Regions from separate parts of the Brevibacillus parabrevis genome, predicted to be linked through region 3. Evidence: riboswitches for the same ligand, from Rfam matches in the RefSeq annotation. Region 3 holds a riboswitch; each other region holds the start of a gene.

What was found. A riboswitch is a leader RNA that binds a small molecule or an ion and turns the genes downstream of it on or off. The one in region 3 is predicted to bind cyclic di-AMP.
Region 1: it holds a riboswitch for cyclic di-AMP, as region 3 does, so the genes downstream of both, IRJ17_RS02185 (quaternary amine ABC transporter ATP-binding protein) here and IRJ17_RS18345 (CAP domain-containing protein) in region 3, are expected to answer to the same signal.
Region 2: it holds a riboswitch for cyclic di-AMP, as region 3 does, so the genes downstream of both, IRJ17_RS27545 (C40 family peptidase) here and IRJ17_RS18345 (CAP domain-containing protein) in region 3, are expected to answer to the same signal.

The regions. Positions count from the first base shown of each region.
Region 1 is NZ_CP064090.1:475,251-478,521, reverse strand. Features, by position in the region: gene IRJ17_RS02190 (ABC transporter ATP-binding protein) at 1-952, shown strand, start outside; cyclic di-AMP (ydaO/yuaA leader) riboswitch at 1,115-1,261, shown strand; gene IRJ17_RS02185 (quaternary amine ABC transporter ATP-binding protein) at 1,694-2,914, shown strand; gene IRJ17_RS02180 (ABC transporter permease) at 2,898-3,271, shown strand, end outside.
Region 2 is NZ_CP064090.1:5,984,715-5,987,985, reverse strand. Features, by position in the region: gene IRJ17_RS27550 (response regulator transcription factor) at 1-718, opposite strand, end outside; gene IRJ17_RS27545 (C40 family peptidase) at 942-1,469, opposite strand; cyclic di-AMP (ydaO/yuaA leader) riboswitch at 1,474-1,610, opposite strand; gene IRJ17_RS27540 (LiaF transmembrane domain-containing protein) at 1,914-2,318, shown strand; gene IRJ17_RS27535 (PspA/IM30 family protein) at 2,386-3,081, shown strand; gene IRJ17_RS27530 (class I SAM-dependent methyltransferase) at 3,174-3,271, shown strand, end outside.
Region 3 is NZ_CP064090.1:3,984,206-3,987,476, forward strand. Features, by position in the region: partial or broken gene IRJ17_RS18330 (SDR family oxidoreductase) at 1-91, opposite strand, end outside; gene IRJ17_RS18335 (cold-shock protein) at 242-445, opposite strand; gene IRJ17_RS18340 (rhodanese-like domain-containing protein) at 874-1,221, shown strand; cyclic di-AMP (ydaO/yuaA leader) riboswitch at 1,306-1,464, shown strand; gene IRJ17_RS18345 (CAP domain-containing protein) at 1,472-2,179, shown strand; gene IRJ17_RS18350 (hypothetical protein) at 2,247-2,405, opposite strand; gene IRJ17_RS18355 (homoserine dehydrogenase) at 2,545-3,271, opposite strand, start outside.

The sequences.
Region 1 (3,271 bases), 2.6 Mb from region 3:
CGGTCCGAGCGGCTGCGGCAAAACGACACTGCTGCGGCTCCTTGCCGGGTTCGAATCTCCGACAAGCGGAGAAATCTGGATCAACAACGAGTGTGTAGCCAGCGCGGCCAAGCGCAAGCCGCCGGAAGAACGACGGATTGGCATGGTGTTTCAGTCGTTCGCGCTTTGGCCGCATTTGACGGTCTACGAAAACGTGGCGTTTCCTTTGCAGCATCAACAGCAGGTGCCGGAAGCGTACAAGCAAAACCCGAAAGCGCGGGTAGCCCAGATGCTGGAGATGGTCGGTCTGGGCGGTATGGAGGAGCGGTTCCCCAGTCAGCTTTCCGGCGGGCAAAAGCAGCGTGTGGCGCTGGCACGCGCCATCGTGTTCAATCCGACCTTGTTGCTGATGGACGAACCGTTGAGCAGTCTGGACGCCGAGCTGCGCATGCAGATGCGAAAAGAAATCCAGTTCATTCACCGCGAACTGGGTACGTCGATTGTCTATGTGACGCACGATCAATCCGAGGCACTGGCCATGGCTGATCGCATTGTCGTGATGAAGGGCGGCAGAGTTGAGCAGGCAGGCACTCCGCACGACATTTACTACGCCCCGGAGTCGCCGTTTGTCGCCAAGTTTGTCGGCAGAGCCAACTTTTTAAAAGGGAACTGGGCTGCCGCGAACACCTTTTTGCTGGAAAAACAGGGAGCGTCAGCGTTGCCGATCACCGTTTCGCGTGATTTTTCCGCTTTTTTCGATCAGCAAGTATTGCCTGTTCGCCCGGACCAGTTGAAGCTGTCCGTCTGGCATCAAGGCTCGGACGGGATCATGGGCAAGGTCGCTCACGTCCAGTTTCAGGGCCGGGAGCTGATTTACTCGATTCGCGTCGGGGAAGAGGAATGGGAAGTGGTCACCGATATTAGCGAGCGGTTTGCTTACGATGATTCTGTACTGGTGAGCATTTGCGTGTAAGCTGGAAAGCAGGCGAAATAGCTTTCATTTGTGAGCAACCGATAGCTAATGTCAGGATATAAATAAAGAACGATCAAGCATGAGGCAAGCAGGCAGAAGCGAGCATTCACAATAATTGGCAGCAGGCGTATAATCAAATCACATTACCGAATCTGATTCAAACATTTCATACGGCCTAGTTCCGGGGCAACCCGGAAGCGGGGGAACCAATCTTTTGGGGTTAATCCTGAGCAATCAGGAGGGATGAGATAAGTCTTCTCTGCCATCCTACCCGTCAGCTAACCTCGTCGGCCAAAGCAGGGAAGGTTCATGAAGCGATGAAGTCTGGGCAATGATGCGAAAAAAGAGGAGCGGTCCTCTTCGGGCGCGTTTATAGGCCATTTCAGACTTTTTCTTTGGGACCTTTGTTCTTGAGAAAAAGGATGAAATAGGTCTATTTTTTATGGCGATTTTCATGTGTGGCTTTTGTCATACGCGTGCATGTCGATGTGCGAGGATGGCGGGCGGCAAATGAATTTCGGCATAAACCCGGTGCATGAAACCAAAAAACGAACAGCGAAATCAGGAAGACAGCGTACAGGGAGCCTTTTGCACAGGGGCGCCAGGTATTAGGTAAGCCTGCGTTAGTTCTGCAAAAATCGAGCGTACACAAGCGGCAGCGTCTGCAGGTGGTTCGTCCGGTTGGAAGCGGAACTTCGCAGGTTTTTTCATTTGGGAAAACAAAAAAGGGAGGAAAGGCTCATGCCCAAAATGACAGTCAGGCAATTGACGAAAGTGTTTGGCAAGCAGCCGCAGGCAGCGTTAAAGCTGTTGGAGCAAGGATGGACAAAGGAGCAAATTTTTAAAGAGACAGGGCAATCGATCGGTGTGAACCAGATCAGCTTCTCGGTAGCAGAGGGCGAAATTTTCGTCATTATGGGGCTGTCAGGCAGCGGCAAATCTACCTTGATCCGACTTTGCAACCGCCTGATTGAGCCAACCACTGGGAGCGTTCAGATCGATGGCGAAGAACTCATTGGTATGAAGCCGGCTCATTTGCGCGAGGTACGCAGGAGAAAGCTCGGCATGGTTTTTCAAAATTTCGCGCTCTTCCCACAGCGAACGGTACGGGAAAACATCGAATTCGGTTTGGAGATTCAGCAAGTACCGCATGGATTGAGGCAAGAAAAAGCACGCGAAGCGCTTGCGCTCGTCGGGCTTTCCGAGTGGGAAAATGCCTTCCCTGATCAATTGAGCGGCGGAATGAGGCAGAGGGTCGGCCTGGCCCGGGCGCTCGCCAACAATCCCGACATTTTGCTGATGGATGAAGCGTTCAGTGCCCTTGATCCGCTGATTCGAAAAGACATGCAGGATGAGCTGCTAGAGCTTCAGCTAACGATGAAAAAGACTATTTTGTTCATTACTCACGATCTGCATGAGGCATTGCGGCTCGGTGACCGGATCGCCCTGATGAAAGACGGTCGCTTCATCCAGGTCGGGCGTCCCGAAGAAATCATGACCGATCCTGCGGATGAATTCGTGAAAAAATTCGTTGAGGATGCAGACTTGTCCAAAGTGCTGGTGGCAAAACACGTGATGAAAAGGGCAGAAGCGATTACTCCTGACAAAGGTGCGAGGGTGGCCCTCCAGCTCATGATGGACAACGGGGTATCCAGTCTGTACATCGTAGACAAAAAGCGGACATTGCTTGGGCTTGTTACCGCCTATGACGTTTCGCTTGCGATCAATACGGGCGAGTCGCTTGAAACCATGATGAAAAAAGATATCCCCAGCGTGGGGCCAGATGCCCGTCTGAACAGCCTGTTTCCTCTGATGGCAGATTTGCACGTTCCGATTGCTGTCGTGGGTGAGGAGCGGCGTCTGTTGGGCGTCATTGTCAAGGGAGCGGTGCTCGGCGGGCTTGTCGGCAAGGTCAATCCGCAGCAGGGAGCAGAGGTGATGCCTCATGGATTCCGTGCCTAAGTTGCCGATCGGTGAATGGGTGGAACGAATCGTTGAGGCGCTCGGTCAGCACAAAGGCATTTTGTTCGATCCGATCGCGATCATCATTTCGGGAATGGTCACGTACTTTACCGAGGTTTTGGCTGCGATACCGTCTGTTATTCTCATTTTGCTGTTCGGGGCGCTGGCCTGGGTATTTGGCGGGCGATCTTCGATGTTTTTCACATTGCTTGGGCTGTTTCTCATTGCCAATCTGGGGTACTGGGATGAAACGGTCGAAACGCTCGGCTTGGTTATTGCTTCTGCCCTGTTGTCCATCACTGTAGGGATTCCTGCGGGTATTGCCTGCGCGCGAAGCGATACTTTCACGAAGCTGGT
Region 2 (3,271 bases), 2.0 Mb from region 3:
AAAGCTTCTCCCCGATGAATACGTAGCCCGTCCCCCACTGAGTTTTGATGAATTGCCGCTCTGTTTCCAGCTTCTCGCGCAAGTTTTTGATGTGTACCGTCACCGTATTGAGCGAGCCGTAGCCATAGCCCCAGACGCGGTCGTAAATTTGTTCCCGCGTGAAGACGATACCCGCATTTTCAGCGAGAAAAGTCAGCAGTTGAAACTCTTTCGTGGACAACTCGATCTTTTGGTTGTTGACGTAGACGGAATACGTTTCTTTATGGATTTCCAAATCCTTGAACTTCAAAACCGTGATCGGGGAACCGGAGGCGTCTTTTTCCGGCTGCTCCTCGGTATGCTTGCGGATGCGCTCGTAGCGGCGCAGATGGGCGCGTATGCGGGCGAGCAGTTCTTCCGTGTCAAACGGCTTCGTAATGTAATCATCGGCCCCGATTTCAAAACCGACTACTTTGTCTACGGCCTTGCTTTTGGCGCTGAGAAACAAAATAGGCAAGTCCCATTCGCGACGGATTTGCGAGCACAGCTCGTAGCCGCTCATGTTAGGCATCATGATATCGAGCAGAATGAGATTAGGCCGCTCTCCCTGGCTGAGCAGGGCAAGTGCATCCTCGCCATTTTCCGCAGAGGAGACCTGAAAGCCTTCGTTTTCCAAAATATCTTCAAGCAGTTCAATAATCTCCTGATTGTCGTCAACGATTAAAATGTGATCTTTCACCGGAATTACCCCCAGTTACTTCTATTAATAAGTGGACAAGTGTCATGGCAAAAAAAGAATCAGCCTTGTCTGTCTATCATAACATGCTTTCACAGAATAGGAACAAGTATCCCTTCATTCATGCTTATTTCCTTATAAGTAAGGGCACCTAATTAGACCTGGTACTAAATTTCGTCAGAAAAAGCCAGAGACGATTGTCCCTGGCTCTTATGTTTTTGCCGAACTACTTCTTTTTTGGTTGATTTTCCGGCAACGATGCAGCTTGCACCGCGTTTTCCTTTTTCGGAGTGTCCGCCTTTGCTTCCAGAACAGGCGAGCTGATGCGCTTGGCACCAACAAAACGCTTGCTCCAGTAGTACGGGTCGTTCAACTTGGTGTTGACGACTCCGCGGCCGGATTCCGAATGCACGAATGTGCCGTCCCCGATGTAGATGCCCACGTGAGAGATGCTTCGTCCGTTTGTATTAAAGAACACAAGATCTCCTGGTTGCAAGTCTTTCCGTGCAACTTCTGTACCGTACTCATATTGAGAGGCAGAATTGTGCGGCAGGTCTACACCTAACGCGTCAAATACGTAGCGTGTGAAACCGGAGCAGTCAAAGCCTTTTTTGGATGTGCCTGAAGATTTGTAAGGAACGCCGTACAGATCATCGACAACCTCTTCGAGTGTCGTGTTCTCCGCCGCATGTGCAGCGCCCGCTCCCATAGCAAGCAATCCAGCCATAAATAAAGATAGTACCACCTTGCGCAAAAGAAACTGCTCCTTTCGTGAGCCTACGAAGTTAGCTGAAGGGTTCGGTCGAAAGGACGCCCTAAGTTGCCTAACGCAACTATTCACCCCAAAAAACTGGTTCCCCCGTTTCCGACATGCGGAATTCGGCTATTTTTCGATGTTTTTTTACACGCACTCTACGAAGATTCGCTGCTTGTCCGATTTTTCCTTTTTTTTGACTGCTTGTTCATATTTTTGTCACAAAATCCTGTCTAAAGGTGTAACGTTTTGTTTCGACATTGCAAGAGCGGTTGGAATGGGGCGAAAACAGGCTCGTCCGATTATGGCAGGAAGTGCTCTCCGTCCAAGGACGGAGGGAAAAACCAACCGCACGCCCGTTATGGAAAGCCTATCCGGGGGGCTACAATAAGGGCATAAGTTAGCAAGCACCACATGCACAAGAGAATAGGAGGTAAGCGAGCAATGAGTGAACGGTCTGGAAAGGTTTTGCTCGGGCTGGTTCTCTTGCTAATCGGCGGGTTGGTTCTGCTGGATCAAATCGGAATCGACTTCGGTGACCTGCTCGGGCTTTTGATTCCCGGGGTCATCATGCTGTACGGCGCTCGAAAGATTATGGGACAATCCGGTTCGCGTTTCTGGGGAATCGTGATCTTCCTCTTCGGGTTCCTGATGCTGATTGGCAAGCTCCATCTGCTGTTCCACGGCTTACTGGCCATTGGTGTGATTTATCTGGGGTATCGCTTACTGCGCCCCAGCCATGTCCCCAAAGAAGCGCCACCTGCCTGGGAGCGTCAGTGGGCCCAAAAAGTATTGAAAGAAGACGCGCTGGACGCCTGGGAAAAAGATGTGACCCGTCGCCAGCCATAGAGTTGCTCAAGTCGCGAGAGCTTTTGGATGAAATGACACGATGTGATATGATGAGGAGGAAATAAACATGAGTATTTTTAAACGTTTGCGTGACCTGACAGTAGCTTCGGTGAATGACGCTTTGGATTCGATGGAAGATCCGGTAGTCATGCTGAATCAATACATGCGAGATATGGAAGTGGAAATCGGACAAGTCGAAGTGGCTGTCGCCCGTCAGGTAGCACTGGAAAAGAAATTCCGCCAACAACTGGATGAAGCGAACACACTGATCGACAAACGCGATCGTCAAGTGAAGCTCGCTCTGACAGAAGGGGAAGATGAACTTGCTCGCCGTGCACTTGCAGACAAAAAGCAATACGAAGCGCGTGCAGCAGAGTATGAGACACTGTACCTGGCAGCATCCGAGGCAGCTACGCAAATGCGCGAGAAGCTGGCTGAGCTGAAGGAAGAGTTCTATAAAATGCGTGCGAAAAAATTCACGCTGATGGCTCGGGCACAGGTAGCTCGTACACAAAAGCAAGTGAATCATGCCGTAGTGGGAATCGGAAATCAGTCCGCAGGCCGTGGCTTTGCTCGCATGGAGGAAAAAGTGCTGCGCATGGAAGCCGAAGCGCAAATGAGCGGTCAATGGCGCCAGACAAACCTCGCTTGGGAGAACGCGCTTTCTGAGTTGGAAAAAGACGATCTGGATACAGAACTGGCAAACATCAAGGCATCGCTTCAACAGAAAAAACCAGTGTCCGCCCAGCCGGAACAATCTTGATTGGACAGGAACTGGGGGATTGGTTGTAGAATAGAGTGTGTCAATCAGGCAGCCTGTATAGCAGGCTGCTTTTCCCCTAGGAGGTACGATTCTTGGCAGACTTCATGGTCTTTTTGCGAAGGTTCATCGCTGAGCCTGGGCGTGTCGGCAGCGTGATCCCGAGTTCGCGGTTTTTATGTGAGCGAATGTT
Region 3 (3,271 bases):
TTTGATCCGTACTGACGCCAGCGTTGTTGACCAGTACGTCTACTTTGCCAAAAGTGGCGACTGCTTTTTCCACGACCTGTGGCTCGAACACGACATGCCGTACACACCGAAATTCATGGCGACGAATTTGCTCGTCATGGCTACCAAAGGAGCTTATGTAAACAATCCGTTTCTGTAATTCGTTCCCGCAGACACAAAAAAGAAACTGCCCACTCAGGACAGTTTCTTTTATAAAGGAGGTTTACAGTTTTGTTACGTTCTCAGCTTGTGGGCCACGGTTGCCAGTTACGATGTTGAACTGAACGCGTTGACCTTCTTCCAAAGTTTTGAAGCCGTCACCTTGGATTGCGCTGTAGTGTACGAAAACGTCGTCTCCGCCTTCTACTTGAATAAAGCCATAACCTTTTTCTGCGTTAAACCATTTAACTGTTCCGTTCGATTGCATGTAAAAAAACCTCCAAAAGTCAATTTGAATATGCAGTCATATTTACCGAGGCAAATAAAGCTCACATATCATGAAGAAATACTCCAACATCTGATTGCAATACGCCTTCATGATATGTGAATTTATTCTACTTCGACAATATGAAAGTGTCATAGGACGGAACTGCCATGTTAAAACCAAAACTTTTTGAAAACCTAAAACGACGAAAGCCCTTCCTCTCTCCCATCCTTGCGGCTCCGATGACCGCGCCAGTGTGAATCGGGAATCCAAAAACGTTATCCATCAGCATCATTATGCACCTCGATGAATTAGGCTTAATTATTCAAGTAATACTATCATTCTATCATACAAATACGCTATAATCAACTATTTAGATGCTACACGGCCCGTTTCTCACCTGATACACTAAGGTTCTGGAGGGATGATTCATGTCAAAAGAAGTGTATACAAAGCAAGAAATCAAGCAACTTTTGGAAAAGGGTACTCCGATTTTGTTCCTTGATGTTCGCGACGAAGCCAAATTTCAGACAGGCAGTGTGGAAAGCAAATTCGCTGACACGCGAAATGTTCCTTACGTGCACATGCTTGCGCAAGACGCCAAACTATTAGATGAAGAAACAGAACGGGCCGTCAAAGAAAGACAGATCATCACTGTATGCACAACGGGAAATAAAGCCCAAAAAGCGGCAGCTTTGCTGCGCGAGCACGGATATGAGGCAAAAGCGCTGCTCGGCGGATTGACAGCGTGGAAGGACGACGAAGACGAAGCGAAATAAACGCACTAGCACCAACGTTTCCAGCAGATTGGCAGATATTACTCCTTTATTTCGGGCGGGATGGTCTGATATTCTGGGTCATGCCAAACCAATACGCCGAAACTTCCTCACGAATGGAAGTGCGGGGGATCTTTTACGCGGGTCAACAAAACCCGCTATGGGGTGAATCGCTCGAAGGAGCGTAGGGTTGTTTCCTCAACCCGAATCCGACAACTAACCTCGTAGGCCAAAAAAAGGAGACGATGTGAATATGAAACGTTTTGGAGCTACTGCCATCGCCATGACTCTGGGATTGGGCTTGGCCTTGACCGGATTTACTACTTCTGCTTCTGCTGCAACTTCCGCAAACTGCCCGTTGAAAAACGGTAACAGTACACCATATCAATTTTCCTATCAATGGATTCCATATGCGGGACAATTGCCTTTTGCATCCAATGCCCAGCAAAACCAGGTTGTTGTTCCACCAGTAAAGCAAGTACCTGTTCAGCAGCAGCCAGTGCAAAAGCCCGTACAAAAACCAGCGCAAGCACCTGCGCAACCAGTTGCAACTACACCTGCGGCTCCAACCGGACAAGCTGACCAGGCTAAAACAGGAGATTTCGCCAAGCAAGTCGCTGATCTCGTCAATCAGGAACGCGCCAAAGCAGGACTGGCTCCCGTGACGATGGACGCTTCTTTGTCCAAAGTGGCACTTGCAAAAGCAGCGGACATGTCGAACAACAACTACTTCGACCATACAAGCCCTACGTACGGTTCGCCATTTGACATGATGAAGCAGTTTGGCATCTCTTATATGACTGCGGGCGAGAACATCGCCATGGGTCAACGCAGCCCTGAAGAAGTCATGACGCAATGGATGAACAGTGATGGCCACCGCAAAAACATTATGAACCCGGCCTTTACCAAAATCGGTGTCGGATACACGAACGGCTACTGGGTTCAAGAATTTATCGGATAAAACAATCGTTTCACACGAAAGCCGGGTTTCTCTTCGCACAAAGAGACCCGGCTTTTCTCGTGTGGAGCTAGCCTTGCTCCGTATTTGCCGCGTTTTTCGCTTCGGGGGTGCAGCCGCAACCTTTCTGCTCGTCAAACAGAGCGACATCCTTTTGGTTCATCTTCTGTTTGGTCGGATAGGCAGAAACTTGTTGCAGTTCGGCATTGACATCAGATGATTGCTTCATCGTATGGCCCCCTCGCCGCTATTTGGATAGTTTGTGGTACATCGGTAGTATGCGCGTGAAAGCAGCAAATACATGCCTGCCGATCGCTGGAAAAGAGACGAAGCTTGCTCAGAGCTGTTGCCGTTTAGGAACTGCGCTTTTACTTGCTGAGAATATGCTCCAGGTCTTTCAGCGCTGCGGCTGCCGCTGCTACAGGGTCTGACTTCCCGCCGACCACCATCACCTCTCCCATCACATCGGTTTCGACCCGAATCGCCTTCGTAGTGCCTTTTACACGGGCAAAAGGGTGACTCGCTTCAACCGCTTTCAATTCTACAGCCGCTTGAATCCCGTCCGCAGTCGGTTTGATCGTCCCGACCAGCTTGGGCACAAGCCCGCTTTGTTTCCACTCCGCTATTTGTTCTGGTGTCACCTTGCGCACGCTGGCCCGCGGAATATCGGACAGCTTGATTGGAGCAGCGAACGCAGCGTTGGCCAAAATCGTCAGCTTGGATGCGGTGTCAAAGCCTTCGATGTCATATGTCGGGTCAGGCTCTGCGATTCCCATCGCTTGCGCCCGCCGGATCGCCTCTTCGCTGCTGATCCCTTCTTCCATCATGCTCGTCAGCACAAAATTGGTCGTTCCGGTAAAAATGCCTTCTACGTGCCTGATTTCACAGCCAGCCAAATTGTAGGTGAACAGGTCGATGGTCGGCAAAGCCGCCGCAGTCGCTCCGCTGATTTTCAACTGGACGCCTTGCTCTTTTGCCAAAGCGGACAAGCCGCTGTAATCGACGACGAGCGCACCTTTTGACACGGCAATGGCGTGCATTCCTTTTGTAAGCGCCTGGCGGATAAAGCCAAGGCTCGCTCCTCCCGTTTGGACA